2 regions of the Streptomyces sp. NPDC101165 genome follow, and region 2 is predicted to be linked to the other one. Evidence: riboswitches for the same ligand, from Rfam matches in the RefSeq annotation. Region 2 holds a riboswitch; the other holds the start of a gene.

Region 1 (4,208 bases), on a different contig from region 2:
TGCCCCGGTGACCTGGGCCTTCGGTCGCGAGCTGCTGATCGACGGGGTCGGACGGCCGTGCGGCGAGGGGGACGTGCACATCGCCCCCGTCGACGCCGAGGTCCTGGGCGAGGTGCTGATCCGGCTTCAGGTCGGCGGCGACCAGGCCCTGTTCCGCTCCTCGGCTCCGCCGCTCGTGGCCTTCCTCGACCGCACGGACAAGCTCGTGCCGCTCGGGCAGGAGGGCGCGCTGGCCGACTTCGACGCCCATCTCGACGAGGCCCTGGACCGCATCCTGGCCGAGGAACAGAGCGCCGGCTGAGACGTTGCGGCAACGGGGCGCCAAGCGCTCCGCCATGCCGCGTGCAGCTGTGCAGGAACGCTTCTTCGGTGGGTCCGGTCTCCGCCGGGTTCCTTCACCGCTTCCGGCGCCGGCCCCTGCCGCCGCGTGCCGGAACGGGCTGTGCCCCGGCGGCGGCCGCCGCGGCCGGTGCCGGCCGGTCGGCCGACACCACCAGGGCGGCGAGCGCGGTGGTGACCGGGACGGAGGCGACCAGACCGATCGAACCCACCAGCGTGCGCACGATCTCCTCGGCCACCAGCTCGCTGTTGGCGACCGTGCCCACGCTGCTCTGCGCGATCGAGAACAGCAGCAGCAGCGGCAGCGCGGCACCGGCGTAGGCGAGGACGAGGGTGTTGACCACCGAGGCGATGTGGTCGCGGCCGATCCGGATGCCCGCCCGGTACAGCCCGCGCCAGCCCATCGCCGGATTGGCCTCGTGCAGTTCCCAGACCGCCGATGTCTGGGTCACCGTCACATCGTCCAGGACACCGAGCGAACCGATGATGACGCCGGCCAGCAGCAGCCCGCTCATGTCGATCGACGGGTACAGGCCGTGGATCAGACCGGTGCTGTCGTCCGTGTTGCCGGTGAGCGCGGCCCAGTCGATGAACTCCGAGCCGAGGAAGCCGATCAGCATGAGGGAGGCCAGCGTGCCGAGCACCGCCACCGACGTACGGGCCGACAGTCCATGGCACATGTAGAGCGCGATGAGCATGATCGCACTGGATCCGACGACGGCCACCAGCAGTGGATTCGAGCCCTGCAGGATCGCGGGCAGGATGAAGAGCGTCAGCACCAGGAAGCTGACGGCCAGCGCGACCAGAGCCATGACACCGCGCAGCCGGCCCACCACGACGACGGCCAGCGCGAAGATCCCCGCGAGCAGTGCCATCGGGAACTGACGGTTCACATCGGTGACGGAGTACTGCAGGTCCTTCGGCGCCGAGGGCTCGTAGGCGACCACGACCTTCTCGTCCTCGCGCAACTGTCGTGACTGGTCCGGCTGCACGATCTCGGTGAACGTACGGCCCTGGTCGTTGCCGGTGCCGACCCGGACTGTCGCCTTCTTGCAGGTACCTTTCGCCTGCTGCTGCGCCGAGTTGCCCTCGGCGGTGGAGGCGTTGCCGGTCGAGGTGCCACTCGAGGCGTTCACCGACTTGCAGCTCACCTCGACCACCTTGGTGACCGTGGCCTGCTGCGTCTGGCGGTCGAAGCCGACGCCCGTGCGCTCGTGCGGTGGGGCTCCCCCGGGCCAGAGCACCACCAGGCCGACCACGACCGCGGCCGTGAACGGGATCAGGATCGCCGCGATGACCTTACGCAGATGCTTCGAGACCGGCGCGGCGGGTCCGTGGCTGTGGCTGTGCCCGTGCGAGTGGCCGTGTCCGGAGCCCGGAGCGTGCTGGTGCCCGTGGCCGCCATGGCCGTGTCCGCCGTCCTGTCCGGAGCCGCCTGCGCCCGGCGGTTCGGAGGGCGGGTACGGGTACTGCTCCATGGTGGTCACCGCCAGATCATCGCAAGAACGCCAGGGGCCCTCTGTTCACCGCGCCCGAATTGACGCTAGCGTGGAGGCACCTTTGCACACGCGGGAGCTCGGAGCACCGGGCTGAGAGGGCGCTGACCTCCGTATTCGCGATGTTTCACGTGGAACGTGGTTTCACGGGAAACATCGGCAGACGGAAGCCGCTGCGTCGACCGCCGAACCTGTTACCGGGTAATGCCGGCGTAGGGAGTAGGTCTCATGACCAACAAGGACGCACGCACGCCTGCCTCCGTTCAGGACGAGAAGTCCCAGGAGGCCGGGAAGTCCATCGGCTGGCACAAGGCGTACGTCGAGGGCACCCGCCCCGACCTGCGCGTGCCGGTTCGCCAGGTGCACCTCACCAACGGGCAGTCGGTCACGCTGTACGACACATCAGGCCCGTACACCGATCCACTCGTCGACACCGACGTCCGCAGGGGCCTGGCGCCGCTGCGGGAGAACTGGATCATCGCCCGCGGCGACACCGAGGAGTACGCCGGTCGTCCCGTCCGACCTGAGGACGACGGGATCAAGCACACCTCACCGCGCGGCGGGCTGCGCAACCTGGATGCGGTCTTCCCCGGACGTCCGCGTCAGCCGCGCCGGGGCCGTGACGGCACGGCCGTCACCCAGCTCGCGTACGCCCGCCGCGGCGAGATCACGCCCGAGATGGAGTTCGTGGCCGTCCGCGAGAACGTTGATCCCGAGGTGGTCCGCGAGGAGATCGCGGCGGGCCGCGCGGTGCTCCCGGCCAACGTCAACCACCCGGAGATCGAGCCGATGATCATCGGCAAGCGGTTCCTGGTGAAGGTCAACGCCAACATCGGCAACTCCGCGGTCACGTCCTCCATCGAGGAGGAGGTCGAGAAGATGACCTGGGCGACCCGCTGGGGCGCCGACACGGTCATGGACCTCTCCACCGGTCGCAACATCCACACGACCCGCGAGTGGGTGCTGCGCAACTCCCCCGTCCCCATCGGCACGGTGCCGCTCTACCAGGCACTGGAGAAGGTCGACGGCAAGGCCGAGGAACTGACCTGGGAGATCTACAAGGACACGGTCATCGAGCAGGCCGAGCAGGGCGTGGACTACATGACCGTCCACGCGGGCGTGCGCCTGCCGTACGTGCCGCTCACCGCCAACCGCAAGACGGGCATCGTCTCGCGCGGCGGCTCGATCATGGCCGCGTGGTGCCTCGCGCACCACAGGGAGTCGTTCCTGTACGAGAACTTCGAGGAGCTCTGCGAGATCCTCGCCGCCTACGACGTCACGTACTCGCTCGGCGACGGCCTCCGGCCGGGCTCGATCGCGGACGCCAACGACGAGGCGCAGTTCGCGGAGCTGCGGACGCTCGGGGAACTCAACCGGATCGCCAAGCGTTTCAACGTACAGACCATGATCGAGGGCCCGGGACACGTCCCGATGCACAAGATCAAGGAGAACATCGACCTTCAGCAGGAGATCTGCGATGAGGCTCCGTTCTATACGCTCGGCCCGCTGACCACGGACGTCGCTCCGGCGTACGACCACATCACCTCCGGTATCGGCGCCGCGATGATCGCCTGGTGGGGCACGGCGATGCTCTGCTACGTCACGCCCAAGGAGCACCTGGGCCTGCCCAACCGTGACGACGTCAAGACCGGCGTCATCACCTACAAGATCGCCGCCCACGCGGCCGATCTCGCCAAGGGGCACCCCGGTGCGCAGGAGTGGGACGACGCGCTGTCCGACGCCCGCTTCGAGTTCCGGTGGGAGGACCAGTTCAACCTCGCCCTGGACCCGGACACGGCACGGGAGTTCCACGACGAGACGCTGCCGGCCGAGCCCGCCAAGACGGCCCACTTCTGCTCCATGTGCGGGCCGAAGTTCTGCAGCATGAAGATCTCGCAGGACATCCGCCGCGAACACGGCGGCAGCAAGGCCGAGATCGAAGAGGGCATGGCCCAGAAGTCGAAGGAGTTCGCGGCCGCGGGCAACCGGGTGTACCTGCCGCTGGCGGACTGACGCACGCGGGTGGGCGCTGCTCCTCGGGCCCGATGCCCGGAGAGCAGCGCCGGCACCGGTCGGTGAAACAGGGGGGTTGGGGATGAGACCTGTGGTGTTGCTGGAGACGACGGCTCCGGCACAGTCGCTGGTCTGGCAGGACGACACTCTGGTCGACCCGGTGGGTGGCCGCGCCTGGAACTCCGCCGGTGTGGAGCAGCGGACGGACACGGGCTACGGACCGGTGTTCGACAGAAGCGTCGTCTCCTCCTCCGGCCGCCACAGCGTCGTCTACGCCGAGCGCGGGACCAGGGCTCTGCTGGTCCGGGGCTCGTACGTCGTCCGTGAACTGACGCGCAGCATTCACCACGCCGACGACTT
Region 2 (4,208 bases):
CACGGGAACAAGCCTGCCATCCCCCACCGACAGTCGGAAGTCAGGCCGGTCCACCTGGGAGGACGTGCCTAGTCGGCGGTGGCGTCCTTCAGGGGCCGCGCCGGGTCGGTCAGCGCCTCGGGATCCATGCGCCGGCCCGCCTCGATCAGTCGGCGGCCCTGGGCCAGATCACGCGGTCGGCCCACGGCCAGCAGGGCCACCAGCCGGTCCTCGCGCAGCCAGCAGACGGTCCAGGCCGGGCCCGCCGGGTCGCCGCGCCACACCATGCGGTCGGCCGCGGGGTGGTGGCCGGCGTACTGGACGAAGCGGCCGAACTGCTCGGACCAGAAGTACGGCACCGGGTCGTAGACCGCGGGGGTCTCGCCCAGGACGTTCGCTGCGACCGTGCGCGGGCCCTGCAGGGCGTTGTCCCAGTGGTGGACCAGCAGCCGGGTGCCGTACCGGGCCGAGGGGAAGGAGGCACAGTCGCCGACCGCGTACACGTCCTCGACGGAGGTGCGCAGGTGGGCGTCGGCCACGACCTCGCCGTGCGCGCCCAGCTCGATGCCGGAGCCGGCCAGCCAGGCGGTGGCGGGGCGCGCGCCGATGCCGACCACGACGGCGTCCGCGGGCAGCCGCGTGCCGTCGGTGAGCACCACCGCGCCCGGCTCGACGCGCTCCACGCGCGCGTGGGTGCGCAGCTCGGTGCCGCTGTCGGCGTACCAGGCGGCCATCGGGGCGGCCACCTCGGGCGGGAGCGCGCCCGCGAGCGGCCGGTCGGCGGCCTCGACGACGGTCACCGCGCAGCCCGCCTCGCGGGCCGCCGTGGCGAACTCGGCGCCGATCCAGCCGGCGCCGACGACCACGATGGCGTGCTGCCGGGCGAGCACCGGCCGCAGCCGCTCGGCGTCGTCGAGGGTGCGCAGCAGGTGCACACCGGGCACGCCCTCGGTGCCCGGCAGCGTGATCGGTTCGGCGCCGGTGGCGAGGACCAGCACGTCGTACGGGACGGGCCCGGCCTCGGTGTCCAGCTCGTGGTCGCCGGGGCGCACGCCCAGCACCTCGCAGCCGAGCCGCAGTTCGACGCCGAGCGACTCGAAGTCGACGTCGAAGGCGGAGCCCTCGGCCTTGCCGAGCAGCACGGCCTTGGACAGCGGCGGCCGGTCGTACGGCTGGTGGGGCTCCGCGCCGATCAGCGTGACGGTGCCCGTGAAGCCGTGCTCGCGCAGGGCGACCGCGGTCTGCACCCCGGCCATACCCGCGCCCGCGACGACCACGCGCCGCCCCTGTGACGTGCCCTGCTGTGGTGTCTGCTCGCTCACCCGATCACCATAGACAATTGACAATTCGTCAGTCAGCGGGCGTGCTCGGTGACCTGTTCCACAACGCTGGTCCCGGCGCCCTGCCGGGACTCCCACTCCCAGGTCTCCTCCAGCCGCACCCGCCCGCCCGGCAGCTCCACGACGGTGGACACGCAGTGCCCCGAGGAGGTCGTCCCGTCGTGCCCCAGCTGCACGTACCGGAAGTCCAGCCGGTCGCCCCGCCGGGTGCCGACCAAGTGGCCGCGCACGACGTCGCCACCCGTGTACTCCGCCCAGATCTCGCCGTCCTTCTCGTGGTACGCGAACCGGGTGCGGGTACCCACCTGACCTGGGGCCTGGTCCGCCACGGGGGCCAGGATCAGTCCGTCGAGCGAGCGGGCCATGGACCGGGGCTCCCTTACGAGTGACGAGCGCTGCGGGCTAGGGTGGCCACCGTACAAGCACTCGCGGGAGCCCGGACGCACCGGGCTGAGAGGGAGGCTGGCGGCCTCCGACCGTACGAACCTGATCCGGGTCATGCCGGCGAAGGGAGGGGCTGGACGCCCATGTCGTCACGTACGTCCGACGTCCTCGTCATCGGGGGCGGAATCATCGGCCTGGTCACGGCCTGGCGGGCCGCGCAGCGCGGGCTCGTCACGGCCGTGGTGGACCCCGAGCCCGGCGGCGGCGCCGCGCGGGTCGCGGCGGGGATGCTGGCCGCGGTCACCGAACTGCACTACGGCGAGGAGACACTGCTCGCCCTGAACCTGGAGTCCGCCCGCCGCTACCCGGACTTCGCGGCCGAGCTGACCGAGCTGACCGGCCACGACCTCGGCTACCGCCGCTGCGGCACGCTCGCCGTCGCGCTCGACGCCGACGACCGCGCCCACCTGCGCGAACTGCACACGCTCCAGCAGCGTTCCGGCCTGGAGTCGGAGTGGCTGTCCGGGCGGGAGTGCCGGCGTCTGGAGCCGATGCTCGCGCCCGGGGTGCGCGGCGGGCTGCGGGTCGACGGCGACCACCAGATCGACCCGAGGCGGCTGGCCTCCGCCCTGCTGACCGCGTGCGAGCGGGCCGGAGTGGTCTTCCACCGGTCCTGGGCCGAGCGGCTCGACGTCGCACGGGACCGGGCCACCGGGGTCACCACGGAGGACGGCACCGCGCTGAGCGCGGACCAGGTCGTCCTCGCCGGCGGCAGCCTGAGCGGACGGCTCGCGGGCGTCCCGGACGACGTACTGCCCCCCGTGCGACCGGTGAAGGGCCAGGTGCTGCGGCTGACCGTGCCGCGCCGGTACGCCCCCTTCCTGAACCGCACCGTGCGGGCGATGGTGCGCGGCAGCCATGTCTACCTGGTGCCCCGGGAGAACGGCGAGCTGGTCGTCGGCGCCACCAGCGAGGAGCTGGGCTGGGACACGACCGTCACCGCCGGGGGCGTGTACGAGCTGCTGCGCGACGCCCATGAGCTGGTGCCGGGGATCACCGAGCTGCCCCTCACCGAGACCCGGGCGGGGCTGCGTCCCGGTTCCCCGGACAACGCGCCGCTGCTCGGCCCGTCCGGGCTCGACGGGCTGCTGCTGGCCACCGGGCACTACCGCAACGGGGTACTGCTCACGCCGGTCACCGGGGACGTGATGGCGGAGCTGCTGGTCGGCGGTGAGCTGCCCGAGGAGGCTCGTCCGTTCACGCCGAAGCGCTTCGGCGCCGCACTCATGGAGCAGCCCGCATGAACCTCTCCGTCACCATCTCCGTGAACGGGGCGCGCCACGAGGTCGCCCCGGGCACCGCGCTGGACGCCCTCGTGAAGACCCTCACCGTGGCGCCCTCCGGGGTGGCCGCCGCCGTCAACGAAACCGTCGTCCCGCGCGCGCAGTGGCCGACCACGGCCCTCGCCGAGGGCGACCGTGTCGAAGTCCTCACCGCCGTCCAAGGAGGCTGACCCATGGCCGACGATCCCTTCGTCCTCGGCGGTGTGCCCCTCGGCTCCCGGCTGATCATGGGCACCGGCGGCGCACCGAGCCTGGACGTGCTGGAGCGGGCGCTGGTCGCCTCCGGCACGGAGCTGACCACGGTGGCCATGCGGCGGGTCGACCCCTCGGTGCACGGCTCGGTGCTGTCGGTGCTGGAGAAGCTGGGCATCAAGGTGCTGCCGAACACGGCGGGCTGTTTCACCGCCGGGGAGGCCGTGCTGACCGCCCGGCTGGCCCGGGAGGCGCTGGGCACCGACCTGATCAAGCTGGAGGTCATCGCCGACGAGCGGACGCTGCTGCCGGACCCGGTGGAGCTGCTGGAGGCGGCGGAGACGCTGGTCGACGACGGGTTCACGGTGCTGCCGTACACCAATGACGACCCCGTGCTCGCGCGGAAGCTGGAGGACGTGGGCTGTGCGGCGGTGATGCCGCTGGGCTCGCCGATCGGCTCCGGGCTCGGGATCCGCAACCCGCACAACTTCCAGCTGATCGTGGAGCACGCGCGCGTGCCGGTGATCCTGGACGCGGGGGCCGGTACGGCATCGGACGTGGCGCTGGCGATGGAGCTGGGGTGCGCGGGTGTGATGCTCGCCTCGGCCGTCACCCGGGCGCAGGAGCCGGAGACGATGGCCTCCGCCATGAAGCACGCGGTGGAGGCGGGGCGGCTGGCCCGGCTGGCCGGGCGGATCCCGCGCAGGCACTTCGCGGAGGCCTCCTCCCCGGCCGAGGGCCGCGCGCACCTGGATCCGGAGCGCCCCGCTTTCTGAGGCAGGCCCTGGCCGGGTGCCGCGAGGGTCACAGCTCTGCTGCAGTCCGTCCCCGGAACGGCCGAGCGCGCGGGACTGTCGGTCACCCCTCGTACACTCGCCTGCGTGGATACGACCCTTCAGGACCCCCTCGTCGGGCAGGTGCTCGACGGACGCTATCGCGTCGATGCGCGGATCGCGGTCGGTGGGATGGC

Evidence for each region. Region 2 has a riboswitch for thiamine pyrophosphate ahead of thiO (glycine oxidase ThiO). Riboswitches for the same ligand answer to the same signal wherever they lie in the genome.
Region 1: it holds a riboswitch for thiamine pyrophosphate, as region 2 does, so the genes downstream of both, thiC (phosphomethylpyrimidine synthase ThiC) here and thiO (glycine oxidase ThiO) in region 2, are expected to answer to the same signal.

The regions. Positions count from the first base shown of each region.
Region 1 is NZ_JBIWPG010000006.1:343,220-347,427, forward strand. It holds gene ACIRVH_RS15380 (SsgA family sporulation/cell division regulator) at 1-301, shown strand, start outside; gene ACIRVH_RS15385 (YibE/F family protein) at 396-1,817, opposite strand; TPP riboswitch at 1,898-2,071, shown strand; gene thiC (phosphomethylpyrimidine synthase ThiC) at 2,064-3,848, shown strand; gene ACIRVH_RS15395 (hypothetical protein) at 3,931-4,208, shown strand, end outside.
Region 2 is NZ_JBIWPG010000008.1:385,994-390,201, reverse strand. It holds gene ACIRVH_RS19875 (Rv2175c family DNA-binding protein) at 1-3, opposite strand, end outside; gene ACIRVH_RS19870 (NAD(P)/FAD-dependent oxidoreductase) at 69-1,301, opposite strand; gene ACIRVH_RS19865 (hypothetical protein) at 1,334-1,684, opposite strand; TPP riboswitch at 1,738-1,849, shown strand; gene thiO (glycine oxidase ThiO) at 1,847-3,007, shown strand; gene thiS (sulfur carrier protein ThiS) at 3,004-3,216, shown strand; gene ACIRVH_RS19850 (thiazole synthase) at 3,220-4,014, shown strand; gene pknB (Stk1 family PASTA domain-containing Ser/Thr kinase) at 4,120-4,208, shown strand, end outside.